2 regions of the Variovorax xiamenensis genome follow, and region 1 is predicted to be linked to the other one. Evidence: predicted binding sites of a transcription regulator. Region 1 holds the regulator's gene; the other holds the start of a gene.
The links. The regulator sigma-54, encoded in region 1, starts transcription at its own class of promoters, with help from an activator protein. The targets are predictions, from matches to a motif close to TGGCANGNAANCTGCTTT.

Region 1 (14,286 bases):
CAAGGCCTTCGGCCTCGACGAGATGCTGGCCGACCCGCGCCTGAAGACCAACAACGACCGAGTGCTGGCGCGCGAATGGATGATGCCCATCCTGCGCTCGCACCTCGCGAACCACAGCGCGGCCGATCTCGCCGCGGTGTTCGAGAAGAACGAACTGCCCTTCGCGCCCATCACCAGGCCGCAGGAACTGTTCGACGATCCGCACCTCAACGCCACCGGCGGCCTCGCGCCGGTGCGCATGAACGACGGCAGCATGGCGAAGGTGCCGCTCATGCCGTTCACGCTCGACGGCGAACGCCCGGGCATCCGCCTGCAGCCGCCGCGCGTGGGCGAGCACGGCCGCGAGCTGCTGAAAGAAGTGGGCTACAGCGACGAGGAAATCGCCGCGCTCGAAACACGACACATCACCCTCGGAGACTGACCTCATGTTTTTCAATGCACGGCGTGCCTTTCTGGCGTGCGCCGCGGCCGCCGCATGGCTGAACGCCGCCCCTGCCCTTGCCGACACCGCCTGGCCCGACAAGCCGGTGCGGCTCATCGTTCCGTACACGCCCGGCGGCGCCACCGACATCGTGGCTCGGCTCGTCGCGCAGAAGCTCGCCGACGACACCAAGTGGACCTTCATCGTCGACAACCGCGCGGGCGGCAACGGCAACATCGGCATGGACGTGGTGGCCAAGGCCAAGCCCGACGGCTACACCATCGGCCTGGGCCAGACGGCCAACCTCGCGATCAACCCGACGCTGTTCCCGAAGATGCCGTACGACGCATTGAAGGATCTGGTGCCGGTGTCGGTCGTGGCCTCGCAGCCCGTGGTGCTGGTGGTGCGCGCCGACGCGCCGTACAAGTCGCTGGCCGAACTGGTCGCCGCCGCCAAGGCCAAGCCCGGCGAGATCAGGCAGGCCCTCGCGGGCACCGGCACGCTGGGCCACATGGCCGGCGAGGTGCTGGCCAAGCGCGCGGGCTTCACGGTGCTCAACGTGCCGTACAAGGGCGCGGCCCCTGCCATCACCGACCTGCTCGGCGGCCAGACCGACTACATGTTCGCCACGCCGCAGGGCGCGCTCTCGATGGTGAAGGGCGGCCGCCTGCGTGCGCTGGCCGTCACCTCGGCCAAGCGCCTGCCGGTGATGCCCGACGTGCCCACCGTCGCTGAAAGCTACAAGGGCTTCGAGGCGGTGGACTGGAAGGCGCTCGTCGCGCCGGCCGGCACCAGCCCCGACATCGTGAAGAAGCTCGGCGCCGCCGTCGACAAGGCGCTGGCCAAGCCCGCGACCATCTCGCAGCTGCTGGCCGAAGGCAGCACGCCCGTGGGCGGCACGCCGGAGCAGGCGGCGCAGTACATCAAGGCCGAGCATGCGCGCTGGGGCGCGGCGGTGCGCGAGGCGGGCGTCCGGCCCGAATAGGGAGGCGCCCTCCAGGCGGCGGGCGATATAGTTCCCGCCCCATGGACCGCCTGAAGCAACTCGAATCCTTCGTCTCGGTCGCGACCCGCGGCAGCCTCACCGCCGCGGCCAAGGCCGAGGGCGTGGCACCCGCGATCATGGGGCGCCGGCTCGATGCGCTGGAAGAGCGCCTGGGCGTCAAGCTGCTGGTGCGCACCACGCGCCGCATCACGCTCACGAACGAAGGCAGCTCCTTCCTCGAGGACTGCCAGCGCCTGCTGGCCGAGTTCGCCAATGCCGAGGCTAGCGTGAGCGCCGGCGGCCTCAAGGCCAGCGGCCACCTGCGCGTGACGGCGCCCGCCGGCTTCGGCCGCCGCCACGTCGCGCCGCTGGTGCCGCGCTTCCATGCGTTGCACCCCGAAGTGACCATTTCGCTGAACCTCAGCGACCGCGTGGTCGACGTCACCGGCGAGAGCTTCGACTGCGCGGTGCGCGTGGGCGACCTGCCCGATTCTTCGCTGGTGAGCGTGCGCTTGGCCGACAACCGCCGCCGCTGCGTCGCCACGCCGGAGTTCGTGCGCCGCCACGGCAAGCCGAAGCATCCGGGCGAGCTCTCGCGCTTCGCCTGCCTCACGCTGTCGAGCGACGCCTCGCAGACGCGCGGCTGGGCCTTTCGCGTCGTCAACGAGGAAGGCAACCAGGAACTGATCCACCTGCGACCGAGCGGCCCGCTCGACTGCTCCGACGGCCAGGTGCTGCACGACTGGTGCCTCGCCGGCCACGGCATCGCCTGGCGCAGCACCTGGGAGGTCGAGGCCGAGATCGACGCCGGCCTGCTCGTGCCGCTGCTCGACGAGTTCGCCGCGCCGCCCAACGGCATCTACGCGGTGTTCGCGGGCGCCAAGCACATGCCGCTGCGGGTGCGACTGTGGCTTGATTTCCTCAAGGAGCAGTACGGGAATCCGGAATTCTGGGGAGGAAGGGCCTGAGTCGCATCAGCGGCGTCACAATCTGTTTGCATTTGCAACCCCACAGAGAAGAAAGCCATCGATGACGCTCGAAGCCATCCTCGCGTACCTGCACTTGCTCGCCATCCTGACGATGGTTGTGTTCATTTCCAGCGAAGCGGCGCTGTGCCGCGTGCAGTGGCTCAACGCGGCGGTGGTCGAGCGGCTGGCCAGGGTCGACATGGTCTACGGCATCGCCGCCATCGCGGTGCTCGCCACCGGCATCGCGCGCACCTGGTGGGGCGTGAAGGGCACGGCCTGGTACTGGACCAACCCGCTGCTGCACGTGAAGCTGGGGCTCTTCATCATCGTGGGCGTGGTGTCGATCTTTCCGACGCTCACGTATTTCCGCTGGCGCAAGACGCTGCGCGCCACCGGCAAGCTGCCGCCCGAGGCCGAGATCGTCAAGACGCGCAAGCTGGTGATGATCCAGGCGCACCTGATCGCGCTGATCCCGCTGGTGGCGGTGTTCCTGGCACGGGGCTTCGGCAAGTAGGCGCGGCATGGGGCGCGCCGGCATCCAGCTCCTGTTTGCCGGAACGATCTTCAGCAGCGCGTTCCTGCTGTTCCTGGTCCAGCCGCTGATCGCGAAGCAGATCCTTCCGTGGTTCGGCGGCTCGGCCGCCGTGTGGTCGATCTGCATGGTGTTCTTCCAGGTCGTGCTGCTCGCGGGCTACGCGTATTCCGACTGGGTCGCGCGCCACCTGCGCATGCGTGCGCAGGCCGTGCTGCACGTGGGGCTGCTGCTCGCGAGCCTGGCCTTCCTGCCGATCGTGGTCGGTGCGCAGTGGAAGCCGACCGGCGCCGAAGACCCGGCCTGGCGGATCCTGGGCCTGCTGTTCGCCACCATCGGCCTGCCGTATTTCCTGCTTTCCACCACCGGGCCGCTGGTGCAGTCGTGGGTGGCGCGCACGCCGTGGGGCGCGCAGGTGTACCGGTATTTCTCGCTGTCGAACCTGGCCTCGCTGCTGTCGCTGCTGAGCTATCCGGTGCTGATCGAGCCCTTCAGCACGCTGAGGCAGCAGGCGCACGGATGGTCGTGGGGCTACGGCGCCTTCGTGCTGCTGTGCGCGGGCACCACGCTGTACATGGCGCGCCGGTGGATCGAGGAAGCGCCCCCGCAGGCGCAGCCCGCGCCCGCGGAGGGCATGCCGCCGCGCGTCATCGACTACTTCCTGTGGCTCGCATTGCCGGCGCTGGCCTCATGGCTGCTGCTGGCTGTGACGAACCACATCACCCAGAACGTCGCCGCGGTGCCCTTCCTGTGGGTGCTGCCGCTGTCGCTGTACCTGCTGACCTTCGTGCTGTGCTTCGAGAGCGACCGCTGGTACCGGCGCGGCGTGTTCCTGCCGCTGGCGGCCGTCATGCTGCTGATGTGCGCCTTCGGGCTCCAGCATCACATCGGCGCCAACGTGCGCATCGCGCTGCCGCTGTACGTATCGGGGTTGTTCGTGCTGTGCATGTTCCTGCACGGCGAGACTGCCAGGCTCAGGCCGGGGCCGCGCTATCTCACGCGCTTCTACCTGATGCTGTCGCTCGGCGGGGCGCTTGGCGGGGTGACGGTGGGGCTGGTCGCGCCGCATGTGCTGGCGGCCTACTACGAGTTGGGGCTCGGCCTGATGCTGACCGCGCTGGCGGCGGCGGCCGTGCTGCGCCAGCGGGTCTGGCTGCGGGTGGGCTGCGTGGCGCTGGCGGCCTGCTGCACTTTTTTCCTGCTGCGGCAGATCGCCAGCGACAACCTGGGCGCGCGCAGCCTGCAGCGCAGTTTCTACGGGGCGCTGCAGGTCTACGACATGAAGCGAGATCCGCCTTCGGACAGCACGCGCCAGCTGGCGCACGGATCGGTCAAACACGGCTCGCAGTTCGTCGACCCTGCGCGCCGGCGCGAACTCACCACCTACTACGGCCAGACCTCGGGCATCGGCCGCGCCATCGCCGCGGCGCCGGACGGGCCGAGGCGCGTGGGCCTGATCGGGCTGGGGGCCGGCACGCTCGCGGCCTATGGGCGCAGCGGCGACGTCTATCGCTTCTACGAGATCAACCCGCAGGTGTTCGTGCTGGCGGACAGGGAGTTCAGCTTCCTGCGCGACAGCGCCGCGCGCATCGAGCGCATTTCGGGCGATGCCCGGCTGGCGCTGGAGCGCGAGCCGGCGCAGGGCTTCGACGTGCTCGCGGTGGATGCCTTCTCGGGCGATTCGGTGCCGGTCCACCTCCTTACGCTGGAGGCGATGGACGTCTACCTGCGGCACATGCGGCCCGACGGCGTGATCGCCTTCCATGTGACCAATCGCTTCCTGGCACTGGCGCCGGTGATCGCCAGGGTGGCCGCGGCGCGGGGCTTGCACGCGGTGCTGGTGCACGACCTGGCGGAGCAGTCCGACTGGCTCAATCGCACGGACTGGGTTCTGGTTGCGCGCGATCCCCAGGCGCTGGCGCGCGAGCCGGTAAGGGCGGGCGCGGCGCCGATCGCCATCGAGCCGGGGCACAGGCCCTGGACCGACGACTTCAACAACCTGCTCGGCGCGCTGAAGTAGCTGGCGGCGGCCAAGGGGAAGGAACGGGAAAAAAAAGGCCCGCATATGCGGGCCTTTTTCACGATTGTGAATTCAGTGCAGTGCCGTTTCAGGCCTTGGCTGCGTCAGCGGTGCACTTCTTGATGAAGCTGTTCTTGGCGGCACCGGCGAGGGCCTTGCCGTTCTTGTCCACGGCCTTGGCCGCGCATGCGGGACCTGCGGCTGCCTTGGCTTCCTTCTCGCACTTCTTGATGGAGCTGGCCTTGGCGGCGCCGGCGAGGGCCTTGCCGTTCTTGTCCACGGCCTTGGCGTCGCAGCTGGCGCCGGCGGCGGGGGCTGCTGCGGCAGGGGCGGCAGCGGCGGGGGCTGCGGCCGGTGCGGCGGCCTTGTCTTGAGCCTGTGCTGCGCCGAAGGAAAGGCAGGCACCGAGTGCAAGCAGGGAAAGGAGCTTCTTCATGGTGATATGTCCTCGCTAGGTTGAGTTGTGACAGGTTCCCCGCCTCGGGGCCGACCATCGTAACGGGCCAAGTCAACGATCGGATGACCATCGTCAACTGCGCCCGGGTTTGCCCCCGGTAAAATTTCCGGATGCTATTGGTCAAACAGGAGCTGCTCGCGGCGCTCGCGAACACGCTCGAATCCCTCTCGCCCGGCGCCGGCTCCAAGGCCGCGTTCGAGTCGCCCAAGATGGCTGCGCACGGCGATTTCGCCTGCACGGCAGCGATGCAGCTCGCCAAGCCGCTGGGGCGCAAGCCCCGCGAACTGGGCGAGGAATTGAGCGCCGCGCTGCTCGCCACCCCCGCGTTCGCCCAGTGGGTCGACGCCATCGAGATCGCCGGGCCCGGCTTTCTCAACATCCGCCTGAAGACGGCCGCCAAGCAGCAGATCGTGCGCGAGGTGCTGTCGGCCGGGAATACTTTCGGCCAACAGCCGGCCACCGGCGAGAAGGTGCTGGTCGAGTTCGTCTCGGCCAACCCGACCGGTCCGCTGCACGTGGGCCACGGCCGCCAGGCCGCGCTCGGCGACGCCATCTGCAACCTGCGCGCCTCGCAGGGCGAGAGCGTCTGGCGCGAGTACTACTACAACGACGCCGGCGTGCAGATCCAGACGCTGGCCAACAGCACGCAGCTGCGCGCGCGCGGCTTCAAGCCCGGCGACGCCGAGTGGCCCAGCGGCGAGAAGGCGCCTGCATACAACGGCGACTACATCGCCGACATCGCGGCCGACTTCAAGGCGAAGAAGACCGTCAAGTCGGAAGACCGCGAAGTCACCGCCAGCGGCGACATCGAGGACATCGACGCCATCCGCGAGTTCGCCGTGGCCTACCTGCGCCGCGAGCAGGACCTGGACCTGCAGGCCTTCCGCGTGCGTTTCGACCAGTACTACCTGGAGTCCAGCCTCTACACCAGCGGCCGTGTCGAGGACGCAGTGCGCAAGCTCGTGGCCGCCGGCAAGACCTACGAGCAGGACGGCGCGCTGTGGCTGAAGTCGACCGACTACGGCGACGACAAGGACCGCGTGATGAAGAAGCAGGACGGCACGTACACGTATTTCGTGCCCGACGTCGCGTATCACATCGCCAAGTGGGAGCGCGGCTTCCACAAGGTCATCAACATCCAGGGCACCGACCACCACGGCACCATCGCCCGAGTGCGCGCCGGCCTGCAGGCGGTCGGCGAGGGCATCCCCGAGGGCTACCCCGACTACGTGCTGCACACCATGGTGCGCGTGATGAAGGGCGGCGAGGAGGTCAAGATCAGCAAGCGCGCCGGCAGCTACGTCACGCTGCGCGACCTGATCGAGTGGACCAGCACCGACGCGGTGCGCTTCTTCCTGCTGAGCCGCAAGCCCGACACCGAGTACACCTTCGACGTCGACCTCGCGGTGACGAAGAACAACGACAACCCGGTCTACTACGTGCAGTACGCGCATGCGCGCATCTGCTCGGTGCTGGCCGGCTGGGGCGGCGACGCCGCCGCGCTCAAGGACGCCGACCTGTCGCCGCTGGAGAGCCCGGCCGCCCAGGCGCTGATGCTGCTGCTGGCCAAGTACCCGGCCATGCTGACCGCCGCGTCGAAGGACTTCGCCCCGCACGACGTCACCTTCTACCTGCGTGAACTGGCAGCCAGCTACCACAGCTACTACGACGCCGAGCGCATCCTGGTCGACGACGAAAAGGTCAAGCTGGCCCGCCTGGCGCTGGTCGCCGCGACCGCGCAGGTGCTGCACAATGGCCTCGCGATTCTCGGCGTCAGTGCGCCGAGCAAGATGTGAACTCCCTCACCATGAAGAAGACAAGAAGTCAACGCGGCAACATCGTCATCGGCCTGATCATCGGGCTGGTGCTCGGCCTGGGCGTCGCGCTGGGCATCGCGGTCTACGTGACCAAGGTGCCGATCCCGTTCGTGACCAAGACGCAGCGCGGCGGCGCCGAGCAGGACGAGGCCGAGGCCCGCAAGAACCGCGACTGGGACCCGAACGCGCCGCTGGCCGGCAAGGCGGGTGCTCCCAAGCCGGCCGCGCCGGCTGCCCCGACCGGTCCGGTCAACCCCGTCACCGGCGAGCCGGCCACCGGCAACACCGCCGCGGCCCCAGCCACCGCTTCGCCCAACACTGCGCCCCCGGTGCCTGTGGTGGTGGCGCCCAAGCCGCGCACCGCGCCGGTGCCGGCCGAGGCCAACGCCCTGCCGTCGTCGAACGATCCGCTGGGCGACCTGGCCCGGGCCCGATCGGGCAGCGTCTCCGGCTCCGGCAGCACGACCACCGCGTCGGCCGCGCCGAGCAGCAGCAGCGGCAACGCAGGCAGCAGCTCCGGCCCCGATCCGTTCATGTATTTCGTGCAGGCCGGCGCCTTCCGCACCACCGAGGACGCCGAGGCGCAGCGCGCCAAGCTGTCGCTGATGGGCGTCGAGGCCAAGGTCACCGAGCGCGAGCAGGCGGGTCGCACCGTCTACCGCGTGCGCGCCGGCCCCTTCAACAAGAAGGACGACGCCGACCGCCTGAAGGAACGGCTGGACGGCGGCGGCATGGATTCGGCGCTGGTCCGCGTGCAGCGCTGATCCGGCGGGCAGCCGACACGAATAGCCCCTAAGCTTCGCCGCGCGGCGTTTGCCGCCACCATTCATCGCCTCGGGCGCGCCAGTTGAACAGGGGAGTGGAACTCCCCGCGGCGCGCCGGCTCAGTCTGCCGTACCAACTGGAGAACCCTTTCAATGAAACGTCGTGACTTTTCGCTGGCCGCCACTTCGCTCGGGCTGATGTCCCTGGGTGTCACCACGGCCCATGCCCAGGCGCGTGTGCCCAAGGCCGGTTCCGAGTACCTGGTGCTCGACAAGCGCGTTCCCGTCGACGCGCCCGCCGGCAAGGTCGAGGTGGTCGAGTTCTTCTCGTACAACTGCCCGCACTGCAACGACTTCGAGCCGACGCTGGAAGCCTGGCTCAAGACGGTGCCCAAGGAAGTCGCCTTCCGCCGCATTCCCGTTCCATTCGTGGGCAACGACGTCGAGGCCAAGCAGCGCCTGTACTACACGCTCGAAGCCATGGGCAAGGTCGACGAGTTCCAGCCCAAGGTGTTCAACGCGATCCACGCGCAGCGCCAGAACGTGAACGGCGACGCCAACATCATTGCCTGGGCCACCGCCAACGGCCTGGACGCCACCAAGTTCAAGGAAACCTTCACCTCGTTCGGCGTGGCCAGCAAGGCCAAGCGCGCCTCGCAGATGACCGATGCCTACAAGGTGGCCGGCGTGCCGGCGATGGCCGTGGCCGGGCGCTGGTACGTGGATGGCGAGACCGCCGGCAACATGACCAAAGTACTTCAGGTCGTGAACTATCTGATCGGCGAGGCGAAGAAGGGCTGAGCCCGGAAAACCCGAGCCGTGCCGCGCTGTTGCGCGGTGTTTCTGGTAGAAAGCCAGAAGGAAAGTCAAGCCCGCTTCGGCGGGCTTTTTCATCTGTGCGTGCGGGGCAGAAGCACTCAGCCGCATACAATGCTCAGCAAGTTTCGTGCCTCTATGACATTGCACTCCTACCCCACCACCCCCTTCCTGCGTCGCATCGGCCGCCTGGCCGCCGGCGCGCTGCTGCTGGCAGGCCTGGCCTCGGGAGCCGTGGCCGAGACCGCCGACCGCTCCAAGCCGATGAACATCGAGTCGGACTCGATGCGCTACGACGACCTGAAGCAGACCAGCGTGTTCACCGGCAACGTTTTGGTGACAAAGGGCACGATCATCATCCGCGGCGCGCGGCTGGATGTGCGCCAGGACGCCGAGGGCTACCAGTACGGCGTGGTCACCGCGGCACCGGGCAAGCGGGCCTACTACAAGCAGAAGCGCAATGCGCCCGACGAGTGGATCGAGGGCGAGTCGGAAGTCATCGAGTACGACAGCCGCGCCGACAACGTCAAGTTCATCCGCAACGCGACCATGCGCCGGCTGCTGGGCGCCACCCCGAACGACGAGAGCCAGGGCGCGCTGATCGTCTACGACCAGAGCAATGACACCTACACCGTCAACGGTTCCACCGTGCCGCCGAACACCGCCGTGAACGCCTCGGCCCCGGGCGGACGCGTCAGGACCATCCTCACCCCCAAGGCCGCCACCGCCCCGGCTGCCGGCGCCTCGGCCCCGGCCGGTGCGAAGGCACCGCCGCCGGCTCCCACCCCGGCGCCCGGCAAGGGCCTGCGCCAGAGCACCACGCTCGGCAGTGACCAGGGAGACACGCGCAAGTGATCGAATCCGCAGGAACGCAGGACGCCAACGGCGCACCGGGCAGCCGCCTGGTCGCGCGCGGCCTGAAGAAGAGCTACGGCAGCCGCACGGTCGTCAAGGACGTCTCGCTCGACGTGCAGAAGGGCGAAGTCGTCGGGCTGCTCGGGCCGAACGGCGCCGGCAAGACCACCTCGTTCTACATGATCGTGGGCCTGGTGCGCGCCGACGCCGGCGACATCACCATCGACGGCGAGCCGATCGCCCACATGCCGATCCACCGCCGCGCCCGCATGGGCCTGAGCTACCTGCCGCAGGAAGCCTCGATCTTCCGCAAGCTCACGGTCGAGGAAAACGTGCGCGCCGTGCTCGAGCTCCAGAGCGAGCCCGACGCGAACGGCAAGATGGTGGCCCTGTCGAAGGAGCACATCGAGGAGCGCCTGACCGACCTGCTGGCCGACCTGCGCGTCGACCACCTGCGCGATTCGCCTGCGCTGGCGCTGTCGGGCGGCGAGCGCCGCCGCGTCGAGATCGCGCGCGCGCTGGCCACGCAGCCGCGCTTCATCCTGCTGGACGAGCCCTTCGCCGGCATCGACCCCATCGCGGTGATCGAGATCCAGCGGATCATCAGCTTCCTGAAGGAGCGCGGCATCGGCGTGCTCATCACCGACCACAACGTGCGCGAGACGCTGGGCATCTGCGACCACGCCTTCATCATCAGCGACGGGCACGTGCTGGCACAAGGCACGCCTTCGGAGATCGTCGACAACGCCGAGGTACGCAGGGTGTACCTGGGCGAGCACTTCCGCATGTAAGGGGCGGGGGCGGTTTCCACCATGAAGCAAGGGCTGTCCCTTCGCGTTTCGCAGCATCTGGCACTCACGCCGCAGCTGCAGCAGTCGATCAGGCTGCTCCAACTCTCCACGCTCGAGCTGAGCCAGGAGGTGGAGCAGATGCTCGACGAGAACCCCTTTCTCGAGCGCACCGCCGAGGAAGCCGTGCGCGAGGAATTCGGGCTCGAGACGGCGGACGCTCCGATCCCGCGCGACGACGGCGGTGACGGTGGCGAGGGCGGCGAAAGCGACTTCGCGCCCACGGCGCCCGGCCCGGCCGCCACGACCTCTTCCGAAACCAGCTCCACCGCGGCCGCCGACTCCGACGGCCCCGCCGCCGAAATCGCCGAGCGCGAGCCCGACTGGGAAGGCGATGGCACCGTCGACATGGCGCCCGACGACAGCGAATGGGGCGGCGACGCCCCGGCGCGCCAGAACAACGCCGGCGACGACGATCGCGCCGATGCCACCGAGCTCGCGCGCAGCCAGGAGTCGCTGCAGTCCTTCCTGCACCGCCAGGCGCTGAGCCTGCGGCTGAGCGAGAACGACAGCGCCGCGCTGCGCTTTCTCATCGAATCGCTCAACGACGACGGCTACCTCGAAGACTCGCTGCCCGCGCTCGCCTCGGGCCTGGCCGGCGACGACAACGACCAGTTCGACGACCTCGTGCACCACTTCCAGGTGGCGCTCGGCCTGCTGCAGAGCCTGGAGCCCGCCGGTGTCGGCGCGCGCGACCTGGGCGAATGCCTGAGCATCCAGCTGCGCGCCATGGCCAGCGACGACGAGACCGAGGAAGAAGAGCAGGTCCGCAAGACCGCCATCGCCATCTGCAAGCAGCCGATGGAGCTGCTCGCGCGCCGCGACTTCAAGCGCCTTGCCACGCTCACCCGCAGCAACGAGGAGCTGGTGCGCTCGGCGCTGCAGGTCATCGCGCGGCTGGAGCCCAAGCCGGGCCGCAGCTTCGTCGACGTCGAGCGCAACATCATCATTCCCGACGTGATCGTCACCAAGACGGGGCGCGGCACGAACGTGAAGTTCCGCGTCATGCTCAACCCCGAGGTCATGCCGCGCCTGCGCGTGCACGACATCTACGCCGGCGCGCTCAAGTCGCACAAGGGCGAGGGCAGCCAGGCGCTGTCGCAGCGGCTGCAGGAGGCGCGCTGGTTCATCAAGAACATCCAGCAGCGCTTCGACACCATCCTGCGCGTGAGCAACGCCATCGTCGAGCGGCAGAAGAGCTACTTCGTGCACGGCGAGCTGGCCATGCGTCCGCTGGTGCTGCGCGAGATCGCCGACGAGCTGGGCCTGCACGAATCGACCATCTCGCGCGTGACCACCGCCAAGTACATGGCCACGCCCTTCGGCACGGTCGAGCTCAAGTACTTCTTCGGCTCGGCGCTGGGCACCGAGACCGGCGGCAACGCATCGAGCACCGCGGTGCGCGCGCTCATCAAGCAGTTCGTCGGCTCCGAGAGCGTGAAGAAGCCGCTGTCGGACAGCCAGATCTCCGAGATGCTGAAGGAGCAGGGCATCGAGTGCGCGCGCCGCACCGTCGCCAAGTACCGCGAGGCGCTGCGCATCGCGCCCGCCAATCTTCGCAAGGCCCTGTAGAAAGACACCGCCGATGAACCGAGGCCTGATGTCGCGCTGTGGGCATTGGGTCTTCGCCATGGTGGCGGTGCTGCTGCTCGCAGGCTGCGCCACGCTGCCCGACGAGGCACCGCGCACACCCACCAAGGCCATGGCCGTCTCGGCCGACACCGCGCTCGGCAAGATCGCGCTGGCTTCCCAGCCCGACCCCGACCTCAGCGGTTTCCGCCTGATGCCCGGCGGCGACTTCGCCTTCGACACCCGCATCCAGCTGGCCCGCCGCGCGCAGCGCACGCTCGACGTGCAGTACTACCAGATCGAGAACGACGAGACCGGCCGCTACCTGCTGCGCACCCTGCGCGACGCCGCCCAGCGCGGCGTGCGCGTGCGGCTGCTGATGGACGACCTCTACACCTCCGGCGAAGACGAGCTGCTGCTCGGCCTCGCCGCCACGCCCAACGTGGAGCTGCGGCTGTTCAACCCCTTTCCGGCCGGGCGCGGCAGCCTGCTGAAGCGCTTCACCGCCTCGCTCTTCGACTTCAGCCGCGTCAATCGCCGCATGCACAACAAGCTCTTCATCGCCGACGGCGCGATGGCGGTGGCTGGCGGGCGCAACATCGGCAACCAGTACTTCAGGCGCACCGCGGGCGAGAACTTCATCGACCTCGACACCTTCGTCACCGGCGCGCTCATCCCGCGCCTGGGCAGCCTCTTCGACCAGTACTGGAACAGCGTCTACGTGCGGCCGATCCAGTCGGTGGCCGGCAGCAGTCTCTCGCGCGAGGAGCTGCAGAAGCGCTTCGAGCTCGCCACCGGCCCCGACACCACGCCGCCGCCGCCGAAGCCCGCGCCCAACGACCTGCTCGGCTACAGCCCGATGGCGGAAGACCTCGACGCCGGCAAGCTCGGCCTGATCTGGACCACCGCCGAGGCGTATGCCGATTCGCCCGAGCGCGTGATCGGCAAGACAGCTTCCTACGGCGGCGTGCCGCTGCTCGACGTGGACAGCGTGCGCTACAACGTGGTCGAGCAGATGCGCCGCGCCCGCTCCGAGGTGACCATCGTCTCGCCCTACCTGATCCCCGGCGCCTCGGGGCTGGAGGTGATGCGCGAGATCCGCGGGCGCAACGTGAAGATCAGCGTGGTCACCAACTCGCTGGCCGCCACCGACGAGCCGCTGGTGCACACCGCCTACCGCCGCTACCGCCCCGACATGCTGAAGCTGGGCGCCGACCTCTACGAGCTGAGCACCACGCGCACGCGCAGCAGCGTGCGGCTGGGCCTCTTCGGCACCTCGGTGGGCCGGCTGCATGCCAAGTCGGCGGTGATCGACCAGCGCATTCTTTTCGTCGGCTCGATGAATTTCGACCCGCGCTCCGAAACGCACAACACCGAGATCGGCCTCTTCATCCGCAGCCCCGAGATGGCGCAGCAGGCGCTGAAGCTCATCGACGTGCTCAAGCAGCAGGGCGCCTACAGGCTGCGCTTTGCCGAAGGCAGCAACGAGTCGCGCATCGAGTGGGTGAGCGACGACGCCGGCAAGCTCACCGTGCTGAGCGAGGAGCCCGACTCCCGCTTCTGGGACCGGACCATGCTCGAGATACTGGCGCCGCTGACGCCCGAGAGCCTGCTCTAGGGCGAATCGACATTCAAACGTGGCCGCGAAGGACGAATGCCGGGCGCAGTGCAAGGCGCGGGGAGCGCCGCGTAGCTCGGCTACGCAAGCGAGCCGCAACGCCGCAATGCGCCCGGCATTCGTCCTTCCCTTCGGGTTGGCCCGCCTTGCACCCGCCTGCTTTGTCGGCCGGCTTGACCAGAGATGACTCTGGCCTGCGCCGCCCTGCGCACATCCGGGTGCAAGGCGAGCCAACGCGGCCACGTTTGAATGTCGATTCGCCCTAGGTGCCGCGCACGGCCGACCACACGAGCCGCAGCCCGAGCAGCCCCATCACGCCGCCCGCAGCGCGGTCGATCCAGACCTTGTAGCGCAGGTAGGCCGAGCGCGGCGCCGCCGACGACAGCGCCAGCGCGACGATCGAATACCAGCCCGTCTCGATGCAGAAGATGACCGCCGGCACGGCCAGCGCCAGCACCAGCGGCACCTCGCGCGGCAGGAAGGCCGCGAAGATGCTGGCGTAGACCACCGCCGTCTTCGGGTTGCTCACCTGCGTGGCCAGGCCCAGCAGGAAGGTGCGTTTGCTCCGACCCTGCGGACGCTGCGAAGGGTCAGTGGCCTCCTGCGCCACTGCCAG
Region 2 (14,286 bases), 360 kb from region 1:
GCGCCGACCATGGTGAGCGTGAGCGAGTGAGGTGTGAAGGCTTCCTTGCCGTAGCCGACGCGCTTGCCGACCATGTAGGCACCGACCAGGCCGGCCACACCGGCGTTGATGTGCACCACGGTGCCGCCGGCGAAGTCGAGCGCGCCGTCCTTGCCCAGCAGGCCGCCGCCCCACACGATGTGGGCGATCGGCACGTAGCTGAAGGTGAACCACAGCACCGAGAACAGCAGCACGGCCGAGAACTTGGCGCGTTCCGCGAAGGCGCCGACGATCAGCGCCACGGTGATGGCCGCGAAGGTGCCCTGGAAGGCGACGAACACGTATTCGGGAATCGTGGTCAGCGCGCCGAAGGTCTCCTGCGTGATGCCCTTCATGAAGATCTTGTCGAATCCTCCGAAGAAGTTGCCGTCACCCGAGAAAGCCAGGCTGTAGCCGTAGACGGCCCACAGGATGCTGATCAGCGAGAAGATCACGAAGACCTGCATCAACACCGACAGCATGTTCTTCGAGCGGCCCAGGCCGCCATAGAACAGCGCGAGGCCGGGGATGGTCATCAGGATCACAAGAAGCGTCGAAGTCAGCATCCAGGCGGTGTCGCCGGAGTCGATCTTCGGAGCGGGGGCCGCTGCAGGCGCTGCGGGAGCCGCATCGGCGGCGGCCGGGGCCGCGGCCGCGGGCGCCGCAGCAGGGGCGGGCGCGGCGGCAGCCGGTGCCGACGCGGCCGGAGCCTCGGCCGTGGCCGCGGCGGGAGTTTGCGCGAAGCCGGTGGTACCGGCGGCCAGCACGCTCAAGCCGAGCGCAAGAGAGACAAGCAGTTTTTTCATAGTCGTTGTTCTTTCGGGCCAGGACTCGATCAGAGGGCTTCGCGGCCCGTTTCGCCGGTGCGGATGCGAACGACCTGTTCGAGGTTGTAGACGAAGATCTTGCCGTCGCCGATCTTGCCGGTGCGTGCTGCGCCTTCGACGGCCTCGATCACGCGATCGACGAGGTCGTCGGAGACGGCCGCCTCGATCTTGACCTTGGGCAGGAAGTCGACCACGTATTCCGCGCCGCGGTAGAGCTCCGTGTGGCCCTTCTGGCGGCCGAAGCCCTTCACCTCGGTGACGGTGATCCCCTGCACGCCGATGGCCGACAGTGCTTCGCGCACTTCGTCGAGCTTGAACGGTTTGATGATGGCTGTGACCAGCTTCATGAGTTTTCTCCTTCGGATGGAAATGAAATGGCGCGGCAGCTTCGGCCGCACCTCGTTGTTGTATGGATTACAGCGTCTTCGTCAGCGTGAGGATGAAGCGCGCCTTGTTCGGCGAGTAGTAGGTCGTGCCGAAGGTGCCGAAGCCGTAGTCGACGCCCGGGTTGCTCACCGCGAGGTACGAGTTCTTCTTGTTGGCGCCCTGCACCGAGCCCGTCAGCGAGAGGCCGTTGCCGAAGTCGTAGCTCGCGCCGATGTTGTAGTCGACGTAGCTCTTGTAGCCCAGGCTGCGGATGTCGCTGGACATGTTGGTGAAGCCCACGGCAGCCTTGAGCGTGACCTTGGGCACGATCTCCTTGCTGTAGGCCAGGTTCAGGTAGCCCGTGTTGGTGCCCTTCAGGCCCGAGCCGGCCTTGTTGCCGGCGTAGCCGAAGTAGTCCTTCGACACGGTGTGCGAGTACTTGGCGGTGAACGAGCCGAAGGTCTCGTTGGCGTAGGTGCCGGCGACATACAGCTCGGTGGTGTTGCCCGAGGAGTTGCCCGGGTAGATGTAGGTGAGCGCACCGACGTCCATGTCCAGCGGGCCGGCCTTGAACTTGTAGCCGCCGTACACGTCCATCTCGATGCTGTTGCCCTTGAGCCAGTTGACGCTGGAGTTCCAGTTGCCCACGTAGAAGCCGCTGTCGCCGAAGGCGTAGTCGAGGCCGCCCTGGATGGCGGGCTTGAAGCCCTTGGTCTTCGCGTAGTCGTTCTTGCCGATCATGTCCTGGTCCTGGCCACGGAACTTGTAGTTCGTGGTGATGGACACGTTGCCGGTCAGATTCGGGGCGGGAGCTGCCGCAGGCGCTGCTGCGGCGTCGGTCGTTGCAGTCTGCGCCAGGGCCGCGCCGGACGCGGTCAATGCGGTGGCCAGAACGATCAGCGCCTGGGCGGCGGTACGGTGCGTCATCAGGGAACTCCTCGCAAGTGTGTTGTTGGACCGGAGGGCTCAAAGCAGGGAGCGTGCCAAAGTGCACGAATGCCTCCCCTTGCAACCGGCCTCGCGCCGCGGTTGAGAGCCAAATCGTTACAACCCCTGTTGCGAGTGGTTGCAGACAGACGGTGCGCCGCACCACCGCGGGAATGCCCGAAAAACGCGCACCATCTTGGGGAGAGGGAGAGGAATGGGACTGTCTTTGGTGCAAAGCCGCGCCTTGCTGGGCCTTGAAGCGGCCAGCGTCACGGTAGAGGTGCATCTTGCGAACGGCCTGCCCAGCTTCACGCTGGTCGGCCTGGTCGAAACGGAGGTCAAGGAGGCGCGCGAACGGGTGCGTTCGGCGCTGCAGAACGCGGGGCTGGAGTTTCCCAACAACAAGCGGATCACCGTCAATCTGGCCCCGGCCGACCTGCCGAAGGACTCCGGGCGCTTCGACCTGCCCATCGCGCTGGGCATCCTCGCGGCCAGCGGGCAGATCGACAACGCCAGGCTCGCCGGCCACGAATTCGCGGGGGAGCTCTCGCTGTCGGGCGAACTCAGGCCCGTTCGCGGTGCACTGGCGATGGCGCTGGCGCTGCACACGCGCGGCGTCGCGACGCGGCTGGTGCTGCCCCTGGAAAGTGCGCAGGAGGCCGCATTGGTCCCGGGCGGCGAGGTGTACGGCGCGAAACACCTGCTGGACGTGGTGCGCCAGTTCGTGGCCGGCGAGGATGCCGCCGCGCAACTGCCCGATACCCCGGATGACGGCTGGGCACGCATCCAGGCCGCGCCCGACATGGCCGCGCCCCGGTACGCCGACCTGTCCGAAGTGAAGGGACACACGGGCGTCAAGCGCGTGCTCGAGATCGCGGCGGCGGGCGGCCACAGCCTGCTGATGGTGGGCGAGCCGGGCTCGGGCAAGTCGATGCTCGCGCAGCGCTTCGCGGGGCTGCTGCCTGCGATGCGCATCGATGAAGCGCTGGAGAGTGCGGCGGTGGCCAGTCTCGGCGGACGCTTCGCGACGGAAAGATGGATGAGCAGGCCGACCTGTTCGCCGCATCACACTGCGAGCGCGGTGGCGCTGGTCGGAGGAGGCTCTCCGCCCCGGCCCGGAGAAATCTCGCGCGCCCACCACGGCGTTCTCTTCCTCGACGAGTTCCCCGAGTTCGCCCGCTCCGCGCTGGAGGCACTGCGCGAGCCGCTGGAGACCGGCACGATCACCATCGCCCGAGCCGCGCGGCGCGCCGAGTTCCCCGCGCGCTTCCAGCTCGTCGCCGCGATGAACCCCTGCCCTTGCGGTTATCTAGGCTCTTCGGCAAGGCCCTGCCGCTGCACGCCGGACCAGGTCTCGCGCTACCAGGGCAAGCTCAGCGGCCCGCTGCTGGACCGCATCGACCTGCACATCGAAGTGCCTCCGGTGTCGGCGCAACTGCTGCTCGAGGCGCCGGCGGGCGAATCGACCGACAGCATCCGCGAGCGCGTCGTCGCCGCGCGCGAAAGCGCGATGCGGCGCCAGGGCCATGCGAACCAGTCGCTGCACGGCGCGGCCATCGATCGCCATGCCGCACTCGACGACGCGGCACGCGCGTTCATGTTCAACGCGGCCGCCAAGCTCGGCTGGTCCGCGCGCAGCACGCACCGGGCACTGAAGGTGGCGCGCACGATTGCGGATCTGGCTGCATCGGAGGCGGTGCAGGTCGGGCATCTGGCCGAGGCGGTGCAGTACCGCAGGGCCTTGCGCGGTGTGGCTTGAACGAAGCTCGACCGACCCGCTCATGCGGCACGCTGGAGGCTAAACGCTGAACTCCATTTCCCCTTCAACACGATAGCGGTGCGCCAGCCCCACGCCGTTCAACGCCCTGTCGCGGTAGTAGCGCAATGGGATGTACTGCTCATCCCTCTCCAGGAAACTGCCCTTCTGCGCATCCACGACTCGCCACCGTCCGTCGACCACCACTTCTGCCCAATCATGAAAATCCATTGGTTTGGGCGCGAAGCTGCGATCCGTGACATAGCCCTCCACCATGCGTGCCGGAATGCTCAAGGCACGGCACAGGGCCACCACCAGTCCGGCGTATTCGGTGCAATCTCCGCGCCGCCTGCGCAATGCATAGAGAGCACCGAAATTTTCCAAGAGATAGCCCGCGTACTCGAGGTTCGAAGCGACAAAGTCGTAGATGTTGCGGATGGTTTCTCTCGTGGTTCCCGATCTGAGGGCGCTTGCCTGGCTTGCGATTTCTCCTGCATCCGATTCGATGTAACGCTCGGGATCCAGCCACTCGTTCGCATCTTGAATCACCGGCGATGACATCATCTCCGTGCGTTTCAAATGAACCATCAGGGGTGCGGAGCGCCTTGCGTAAGCAGTCAGGCCGTCCAGCGGAACAAAGAGAATGGAATGCCCCAGCGCATCGCGCTGCAGTTCATGTGGCAAACCGAAATCGATGCCGCCCAGGGTCCAGCATGCACTCCGGCGCACGGGCAAGTACATCCAGACACGCTGCGCCGCCAGCGCAACGGCACCTGGATTGCTCATGTTCAAGTTGAAGCGCAACTGCAGTTCCCCGTCGGCGGCAAAGCTGCTGCGCGCGCATGCCCAAGAGCCGCCCGCCATTGCGCCGACGATGCCCTTGATCCAGGTGCGCCTGTGCATGCAACGAATTCAACCGCAGCGCGGCTGCTTGGGCCCCCGCGCAAGCGCCGCCCATGCCGCCTCCTGAGACCGGAGGAACTCCTTCAGTGCGCCGGCCCCACCGGAATAGACAAGCAACGGGGTCGGTGCCACGGCTTGGCTGTACTGTCGGAACACTGCCTCGGTCATCGCACCGTCGATGACCAGTGTCACATTAGCGAGCGTCGTCTTTTGCTCCTTGCGGCGACGTTCGACGACTCCCGCAATCGTTCGCGGTGCGCCATCGGCAACACGCGAAGCCAGCGGAAGGGATTCCGCCGTCGTGGTGCTGTCCACAACGATGACCAGTCCCTCCGGAAACTGGCTTTGTGCCCACAACTGCGATGGGTCGATCTGCGCGAGCTCGAACGCATCAGGCGCACCACTGCCATTCACCGGCAGTCCCTTGGCCAGATACCCTGCCATACCGCCCATGAGTACGTGCACCGACTTGAATCCCTGGGCACGCAGGCGCCCACAGGCTCCGTACAGCTCGCGGTCCGACTTGCCGTCACCGACCAGCAGCATCGGCTTGTCGCGCAGGTACTCCTTCAGCCGCAGGGTCGCGACGTCTGCGCGCATTGCATTCGCGATGTGGAAGCGCGCGAAATCGCTCTCGTGGCGCGTATCGATCACCGTCGAGCCACTCCTTTGCAGAAAGGCCGAGGCAGACGTGGGCGGCAGTGCACAACTCATTTCCAGACTGCTTTCAGTACGTCCACCGCCTGAGGCAGATGCACCGGGCAGGCGCTCGTTCTTGCACATCGATCCCGATTGGGGCATGTCGCGCAGGATGGGTGGCAGCCCGCTGTTCGTCTGTGCGCCCGCGGGGTTGCTCATCGAGATCGTCAGCAATGCGGCGAACGACATGCTGGCGGCTATTTTTTGCATGAGTAGATCCCTTGGCTCAAATCAAGGTCGCGGAGACGTTGGGAAAGGCGCCGTCGAAAAGGTCGGCAGCGAGGTTTCGGACATCGGCCCGTCCGTCTTGCTGGCACCCGGCAAGGGCACCTGCCCGACGGCTCCGAAAACCCATTCGGAATAGCTCTGTGCACCCGTAAAAGTTTGCTCGTCGCCTTCGAAGCCCGCTTGCTTGATCGGCACGGCTGCCGAAAGCGAATGGATGCCGACGATGCGGCCCGAAACCTGGACCAGCCCCCACTCGGCCTTGCCCGTCATCGGGTCGACGAAGACTTTGCGCAGATGTCGGCGGATACCTGGAAAGCGCTCATCCTTCAGGAGTTCATCGAGGCTGGCGGGGTAGCCGCGCGGGTCATTCTGCGGCGGCATTTGCGCACCACCAGCCACTGGTACGTTGGTGCCGCCTGCTGCGGGCGGCAAGCCCGACACCGGCTGACCGAGCTCCATGCCGGAGGGTAGACCAGCAGCCGATGCTGGCAACCGGGCGGCGTAGTAGCTCGCGAGTGCCGTTCGGTACTGGCGCCCGATTGCCAGCAACTCCTTCTCCTTGTCGCGCTGGGTGGTGGTGGTCTGCACATCGGCGGCAACGGTCATGCCGACACCCATGAGCGCAACAAGCAGCAGCACCCAGATGTAGATGAAGCCCCGCTGCCGCACACGCGCTCCGGCGGCACATTCCATGCGCTCAGAAGCTTTCATACGATCGGCCATCCTTCGTCACGCCGGGTGCGCCGCTCTTGATACCGGCGACCCCCGTTTCCTCGCTGTTCTGTGATGGCAGCAGGATCCAACTGGTGCGGGATTCGGTCACGGGGTCGGTGGGCACGGCATGCAGATATCGTTGTTCGACCAGTTCGTCGAGCGTCTTCGGCCAACGCCCCTTGTCCGCATGGAACTTGTCGAGCGTGATGCGCACGACGCGCAGGTTCTCCTGCAACACCTGATCCTTCGATTTGTCGATCGATCCAAAGTAGCGCGGCGCGGCAATGGTGAGCAACAGCGCAACGATCGACAGCACGACCAGCAGCTCGATCAGAGTGAAGCCGCCGCAATGCGCGCGCCAAGCATGCTGAGAGCGAGCCATCACCACAGCACGTACTCGACCCTGTTGAGGCCGGTCGCGCACACCGTCTCCTGGGCAAAGGCGAACACAGGCATCAAGCCGAGCAACAAGGCAATGCTAGTACACCACCTTATGCATTGCGTTTTCATTATTTTCTTCCGGAATTTTTTAGCCCAACCAACCAAATCGCTTTCAAAGCTCTTCACAGTCAAAAAATTCCCAATGGCTCGATTACGATTTTTCTTTGCCGCACAAATGAACAGTGTAAGAAAAAGAAAAAGCAAATTGCATTAATGCCAACCCAAGGAAATCCTCTCCGCCACCGATTCTCCAGACAACCAAAAATGCCAATACTGGAAAATACACTGCAACACAGCATAAAAAGAATTTTTTCCTCTTATAAAAATAAGCGGCAGAAAACAAGATGGCTGCCTGCGCCCCAAGGAACACAATAGTGAAAGCAAAAAATTTCATCCGGAAGTCAAAAAACCAACCCTGTCAGCACCTGACCTACATGTCCAACCGAGTTATGAATATTGCTCTTTATATTTCTGCATTCGCACTCATCGGCACTATAAAGATTTAATGGAGGCGCATCGCTTTTACCGGTCAACCAATTGGCCGCCGTTCCTACGCCAGCTGTCTTGGCAATTGAACCAATCGGAAATTCCTCGCCTTTTCCAAAAAGGCGGGGCATGATTTTGTTACCAAAAGCAGTTGGCCCAACAAAACCTATTGCAGCGGCCGTCATTACTTTTCTGAAATCAATGCACTTGAACGCATTTGCAAAGCTACCGCCACCCAAAATCATGTTGAGGCCAAGTTGAATTCCGGCATTCACGACTGCTCCACCAGCCGCGCCCGCCAAGCCGAATTCCCCAGTTGGATCTACATCTACGACAGGTTTTCCGCCAACATAAGCATGGCGGTTGATCCCGCCATTCAACCCAATGGGATCGGCGCTTGAATACCGTCCCGTCTGGGGTTCGTAATACCTGTTCCAGTTGTAGTGCAGCCCCGTCTCGCTGTCCTCGAATTGCCCAGGCAGCCTCAAGTTCGAGGTAATCGTGGGTTTGTTCTGTGTCGGCGCCAGCGTGTTCACCACGGCCTGCCCGAAGGCGTCGTAACTGGCAGTCCACACCACATTGCCGCTCTTGTCCGTGGCTTGTAGCGGCACCTGCAAGTGGTTGTGCTGGTAGTAGGCGAAAGTGTTCTCGCCGTTGGTGTTCTTTGTCTTGATGAACAAAATGCCGGTAGTGAACGCGCTGTTGGGCCGAGGACCGTATTGAGTGACGATAGCCGGCTGTTCGCTGGCGGCGCTGGTCTTGTCCGCGTTCAGGCTAATGGCCTGCGTGGCTTCCGCAATCAGCCCCTCCTCGCTGTAGAGGTAGTAGGTCCGGCTGGCCTGCTCGAGCACGTTGCCAGCTCTGTCGCGGTACTGCTCCTTCCAAGTCCTCCTGTTCAGGGGGTCATAGTCGTACCTTGCGATCAGGTTCCCGTTCTGTTCCTTGACTTCGATCAGCCGGTTATCTCCGTCGTAGACAAAGTTCGTTGTCCTCGTGCCTTCTGTCTTGCCGACCTGGTTGCCGTTGGCGTCCCACTGATAAGTGATGGTGCTGCCGCCGTCCGGACCCGGACGACTTAGAAGCCTGTTGTTGGCGTCGTAACTCCACACGGAGCCTCCTGTCCTGCTGTGGCGCGTGCGGTTGGCCACACCATCCAGCTCCAGCGTCTCGGTCTCCGTGAGCAGCCCACCGGCGTCGGTCTTGACTTGGATCAGCCGCAGTTCGTCGTCGTAGCCATAGCTGCTGTTCTGTATCTTGCTCAGCCCCCCTGCACTGTCACTCCGGTTCGCACTCTTGATCTCCTGCAGCTTGCTGTAGGTATTGGTCAATGTCAGCGTGGTCTGCTGGCCGGGGGTGCGAGACTTCAGGCTCTCCAGGTTCAGAAGGCCATCCCAACTCTTGTCCTGAGTACCGCCACCCGGCAGGGTGATCTTGGTAGGCACCAGCCACCTGAACCGGTTCACGCTCAGGGTACCTTCGCCGGGGACGGTCACACTCTCCAGTTCACCGTGCTGGCTGTAGCTGTAGCCCAGAGTGGTGCCGTCAGCCCATTTCAGGCTGGTCTTCTTGCCCGCCGAGCTGTACTGGTAGCCGTAGCTCAGCTGATAAGTGCCCCCAGCAGGGTTAGGGTAAGTGACGGTCTCTTCCGTCTTGCGGCCCACGTCATCGTAGACAAGCGTTGCACTGGTGGTCTGTTGGCCAATGGGCTTCGTGGCGTTGGTGTCGCTCCAGGCCGTCATATGGTTCTCCGCGTCCCACGCCGCGGTAATGCTGCGCGCGAGCGTGCCCGCCTTCACTTGCTTTATGCCGGTGATGCGGTTGGCCGCGTCGTAGGTGAATTGCTTCTTGGCCCCGGTGGGGTCTTCAAGTTCAGCCAGGTTGCCAGCGGGGTCGTAGCTGTAGCGGGTAACTTGACCGAGAGGCAGAGTCTCGCTGATGAGGCGGCTGCTGCGATCGTAGTCAAGCCTTGTGACGTTCCCCTTGACGTCAGTTACCTGTATCAGGTTTCCTCGACTGTCGTAAACAGTCTGGCTTTTGCCGCCCAAGGCATCGACTACCTCTACCTTTTGTCCCAGAGGGTCGTACTTGGAGCTTCGGCTCTTCCCGTAGGCATCCTGCTCAGCGAGAAGTTGCCCCTTGGCATCGTAGACATTGGCGCTGATGGACGTCTGGGTACCTGAAGCACCGGCGTTCAGCACGGTCTCCGTGGTCGGACGCTCACGACCGTCGTACTTGATCAGTTTCCTGAAGGTGGGGTACTGGATGTCTGTGGGAGCGACGAGGCTGCCGACCTCACCTGCGCCGGAGCCGTCGGCGATTCGATAGCCATACTGTGTCACGTTGGCCAATGCATCGCTCTCACTTGCGATGCGCTGGAAGTTATCGTAGCCACTGGTACGGATGCGTCCATCCTCATCGGTCTGACCGACCTGCTGGCCCAGCTTGTCGTAGTTCACCTGGGCCTTTCCGCCCACGGCATTGATGGTCTGGACGCGCTGATTCATCGCGTCATACGCCATCTGAATGGCCTTGCCCCGGCCATCGGTGCTGGTGGCGAGGTTGTTGTTGCTGTCGTAGACAAGAGTGCGCACGTGACCAAGGGCATTGGTCACCTTCGTGAGATTGCCCTTTGCGTCGATCTCATACGTTGTGGTATTGCCCCGCGGGTCAGCGTATTTGACCAATTGCCCGATACGGTTGTAGACGTAAATGCGCTTGTTCCCTTCCGGGTCAGTGACGCTCGCGACCTGCCCGGCGCCGTCGTAGTCAAACAGCCAGGTGGTATCTGGCGTCACCGTTCCGTTGGCTTCGGTGCGCCCTTTGCGTGTGATGTTCGTCGGTCGCCCTGCGCCGTTGCGCGCGTATTCCGTCACACGCTGCTCAGGCAGTCCAAGCGCCTCTGTCTTTCTGATCCGATTCCCCTTATCGTCATATTCGAAGCGCGTTTTGACACCTAATTCATCTGTCTCCTCAACCGCATTGAGCATCCTCGGCTCATAGCTGGTGGATGTCTTGGCACCGTCCGGATAGACGATCTGCGTGACCTGCTCGAACTCATCTCTCGTATAGGTGGTCGCAAAGCCCCTGGCGTTCGTGCGAGTCTCTGTCCTCGCGCTCGGATCGCGCTTGATCTCCGTCTCCACGCGCCCGTTGATCTCGTACTTCACCAGATCGCCTGCGCGGTCATGGCTGTAGTCATCCACCCGTCTGCCCGCGGCCGTCGCCGGCCCCGTCACCTTGCTGTAGAACAGCTTCTTTGTGCTGTCCCAGCTCGAGCCGTATTCGGTGACTCCACCATCCGCTGTCGTCATGCTCTTGACGCTCGTGCCCTCGGCTTCATAAGTCAGCCTGGTCTCTCCGCCCCTGGGGTCGGTGGTCTTGGTCAGCCGCTGCTTGCTGTCGTACTCGTAGAGCGTGGTGTTGCCCCGCACATCGGTCACGCCCGTCATGCGACCTTGCGTGTCGTAGGTGTAGGTCACGCTGCGCTGCGGCAGATCGAGACTATTGCCCGCCTGCGGCCAATCCTTTGCCTGGGTGAGATAGCCCTTGGCGTCGTAGTGCAGCGTGATGATCACGTTGCCGCTCACCGCCGTCGTGCCCCCATCGATGATGCGCACGATCTGCCCGGCCGCATTGCGCTGCAGCCAGACCGTGTTGTTGTTCTTGTCGCCATAGCGGCTGATGCGCCCCTCGTCGTCGTATTCGGCCCAGTCACCGGCTCTGTCGACCCATCGCCAGCCGCTGGCCACACTGGTCAAGCCCACGAAGCTCACGCTGCCGCCGATGGGCAAGGCGAAGGGAGCGAGCTTCTGGATGGGCTGCTTCTTCAAGGTGTAGCGGTTCTTGAAGATATAGGTGCCTCCGGCGCCCACGTACAGGGTGCTCTGGCGGCGATAGCCTTCGATGACTTCGCTGGAGTTGCCCACGAGGTTGCCCCCGATGCTGGCGCATCCGCTTGCAAAGCCGGTGGTGATGACGGTGTCCAGCGGGCTGGCCGTCTGGTTGTAGCTGCGGTTGAGGGGCAGGTAGGTTTCAGGGGGTATCGCCAAAGCCGGGAGGCGGCCGCCAATTGGGACAGTCACGTCGGGCAATCCATCGCCCGGCTGCCAGTCCTCATCGACCCATATCCAGCAAGTCGCGGGCGCGCCGCCCTGGCTCCCATGACTCATCCCAGGCGCCCCACCGCCGGTGTTCTGGGTCATCACGGGCTTGTAGCTCGCGGAGACGCCGTCCCAGTGCCGGTTGAAGCGCCAGCCGGTGCCATTGAAGCTGCGCCTCCATTCCACCGAACCCGCAGGCGTCTGCACGCTCAGGTCGATGACCTCATTGCTCAGCGTGCCGTTGGGAGGAACGACCGTGCCCTGGGCCAGCGCAGATACCGCGATGCCCATGGCCAGCATGACAGCAAGCCCTGCCGTTCCCCACACGCGATGCGCCCTCGCCCCGACCCCACTTGCAATCTTCACTGTCCTGCTCCCTGATTCTGATTTTTTTTGAATTTCCGCTGCCGGCAATCACCACAGCGCGTACTCGACACCGTTGAGACCGATCTTCTTCGACCTGGAATACACGTCGAACACGTCATCCCCTTCGGCCGGCGCATCTGGCGGCGAGGCATAGCTTCTCAGGCCCCAGGTGTCGGAGGCAGGCGCCGAGGGGTCCGCATAGGTCGGATCGCGCGGCAAGGAACGCAGGAAGTAGAGCTTCTGCTGGTTGGGGCTGCGCTGGTCCGGAACGCCTTGCCACAGATCGTCGAGCTTCCTGGGGAAGCCGCTTTCGCCCAGCTTCATCTGTATCCGCCCCTGGTCGGAGGCACGCTTGTAGGCGTCCAGCGCTTCGCGGATCTGCATCAGCGAAGCCCTGAGTTCCTGTTCCTTCTGGCGCTGCACGCTCACCTGCGCCAACGGCACTGCCACGGTCGCAAGCACGGCCATGATCGCGAGCGTCACGAGCAGTTCCACGAACGTGAAGCCATGTGACCGAAGTGAGGTGCTTGCTGAACGCATGCCTGCTGCTACGGAACGATCCGAAACACTTGCTCGACAGGCACGACCACCGGCGACGCCGATGGAGGCTCGGGCGTAGCCGAGAGCAGTTGCAACCTGGCCCCCGGGTCGGCCTTGACGGCCTTGAAAGTCAGCGTGGCAACACTGCCCGTGCCGTTGATGCCGGCCTCTCCCCCAGCAGGGTTCTCGCGCAGCGCCGCAAGGAACACCTTGCCCTGCACCCCGTCCACGCGCTGGCTGAAGTTGCTCTTTCCGCCGGCCTGCTTGAAGAAGTCTCCCTCCTGGGCATTCACGATCTGCATGACCTGTGGGTCGAAGCCCACGAGCATCGGCAGGCCGCGCAGCGCTTGCTGGCTGTTCACGCGCAAGACCGCACTGAACTGTTCCCCCACCTTCACCTGCGTGGGCGCTTGCCAGTTCAGGCTGACCGCGCCGGTTGCCTGCGCGCCCTTTGCCGAAGGTGCCGCAGGTGTTCCGGGCGCCGCCTTCGGTGCGCTGTCAGCGTTCACCGGCGCCACCGTGCTCGTCCCGGCAGCCGCAGGTGCCACGGCGCCAACCGCAGCAGGCGCACCAGCCGCTTTTGGCACGTCGGGTGCTCCGCCTGTCAGCTGAAGCGGCCGTGCACCGATGCTGCTCTCGGTGCCGGACTCGAACTCGGCCGACTGCAGATCGGGCCTGCGGATCGAACGCACGACGCGCGGCGTGATGGACAAGAGGATCTCGCTGCGCAACGTGTCGTCCTTCTGGCTTCCGAACAGGCGGCCGGCCACCGGCATCTCGCCCAACCCCGGCACCTTGCTGGAGCTGGAGCGGTCTTCATCGCTGATCAGGCCCGCAAGAATCTGCGTCTCGCCATCCTTCAGTCGCAACACCGTGCTCGCGCCGCGCGTGCCGATCTGATAGGCCTGCGATCCCGACTTGCTGAGGATTTCCTTCACAAGGCTGGACACCTCGAGGTTGACCTTGATGGCCACCTCTTCGTCCAGGTAGATGCTGGGCTCGACTTCCAGCTTGAGGCCCACGTCCAGGTAGTTGATCGACTCCGATACGAAGCCGGTCACATTCGATGTCGTCGTGATCACCGGCACCCTGTCGCCGATCAGGATCTTGGCCTTCTCCTTGTTGCGCACGCGGATCCTCGGGTTGGCGAGGATGCTCGCGTCCGCATCGTCCTTGCGTGCCTTGGCCGTCACGCCGAAGCTGGCTGCATCGTTCACCCGCAGGTTGCTGCGATTGAGATGTCCCAGGTCCTTCAGTACCAGCGGCACGCCATCGATCTGCACCGGCGACAGCGACAACTGGCTGGGCCAGTTGATGCCGAGTTCGAGCAGGCGCGACCGCTTCATCTCGACCACCTCGACCTCCAGCATCACCTCCGGATCGGTCAGGTCCTGCAGGGCGACGATGCGCTCCGCCATGCGAATCGCATCGGGCGTGTCGCGCATGATGATCAGGCCCAGCCGCTCGTCGATCACCAGGTCCTTGGTCTTGACGATGGTCTTGATGGTGTTCGACACCGCCTTCACGTCGGCGTTGGCAAGGTAGAAGGTCCGCACCGAGAGCGTCTGGTAGTCCTTGAGCTTCTGCGGTGTGCTCGGATAGATCAGCACCGAGTTCTCGTTCAGGATCTTCTGCTCGAGCTGGTTGGTCACCATCAGCAGGCGCACCGCATCTTCGATGGTGATGTTGCGCGCCATGATGTTCGCCTTGAGGTCCGGACGAATGTCTTTGTCGAAGAAAAAGTTCAGGCCCGACACCTTTGCGATCACATCGAACACGGTCCGCAGCGACGCATCCCGGAACTCGAGCGTGATGATCTTGCGAAAGCTCTCGGCCAGCTTGGCTTCGGGCTTGGCCTGCTTGTTCTGTGCTTCCTCGATGCGCTCCTTCAGGTTCAGCGCTTCTTTCTGCCGGG

Region 2: a site for sigma-54 is predicted at 2,180-2,197, ahead of SFB74_RS01635 (TorF family putative porin). Genes of this name have one in related genera too.

Annotation. Positions count from the first base shown of each region.
Region 1 covers NZ_CP139038.1:740,566-754,851, forward strand. The annotation lists gene SFB74_RS03225 (CaiB/BaiF CoA transferase family protein) at 1-421, shown strand, start outside; gene SFB74_RS03230 (Bug family tripartite tricarboxylate transporter substrate binding protein) at 426-1,406, shown strand; gene SFB74_RS03235 (LysR family transcriptional regulator) at 1,448-2,374, shown strand; gene SFB74_RS03240 (DUF2214 family protein) at 2,436-2,888, shown strand; gene SFB74_RS03245 (spermidine synthase) at 2,896-4,926, shown strand; gene SFB74_RS03250 (hypothetical protein) at 5,015-5,362, opposite strand; gene argS (arginine--tRNA ligase) at 5,494-7,179, shown strand; gene SFB74_RS03260 (SPOR domain-containing protein) at 7,191-7,964, shown strand; gene SFB74_RS03265 (thiol:disulfide interchange protein DsbA/DsbL) at 8,118-8,765, shown strand; gene lptA (lipopolysaccharide transport periplasmic protein LptA) at 8,919-9,635, shown strand; gene lptB (LPS export ABC transporter ATP-binding protein) at 9,632-10,426, shown strand; gene rpoN (RNA polymerase factor sigma-54) at 10,448-12,055, shown strand; gene SFB74_RS03285 (phospholipase D family protein) at 12,069-13,670, shown strand; gene SFB74_RS03290 (LysE family translocator) at 13,933-14,286, opposite strand, start outside.
Region 2 covers NZ_CP139038.1:382,485-396,770, reverse strand. The annotation lists gene SFB74_RS01645 (ammonium transporter) at 1-824, opposite strand, end outside; gene glnK (P-II family nitrogen regulator) at 854-1,192, opposite strand; gene SFB74_RS01635 (TorF family putative porin) at 1,260-2,138, opposite strand; gene SFB74_RS01630 (YifB family Mg chelatase-like AAA ATPase) at 2,353-3,897, shown strand; gene SFB74_RS01625 (transglutaminase-like domain-containing protein) at 3,937-4,797, opposite strand; gene SFB74_RS01620 (rhodanese-like domain-containing protein) at 4,807-5,706, opposite strand; gene SFB74_RS01615 (hypothetical protein) at 5,728-6,435, opposite strand; gene SFB74_RS01610 (type II secretion system protein) at 6,422-6,820, opposite strand; gene SFB74_RS01605 (hypothetical protein) at 7,031-7,273, opposite strand; gene SFB74_RS01600 (RHS repeat-associated core domain-containing protein) at 7,281-11,765, opposite strand; gene SFB74_RS01595 (type II secretion system protein) at 11,880-12,371, opposite strand; gene SFB74_RS01590 (cohesin domain-containing protein) at 12,380-14,286, opposite strand, start outside.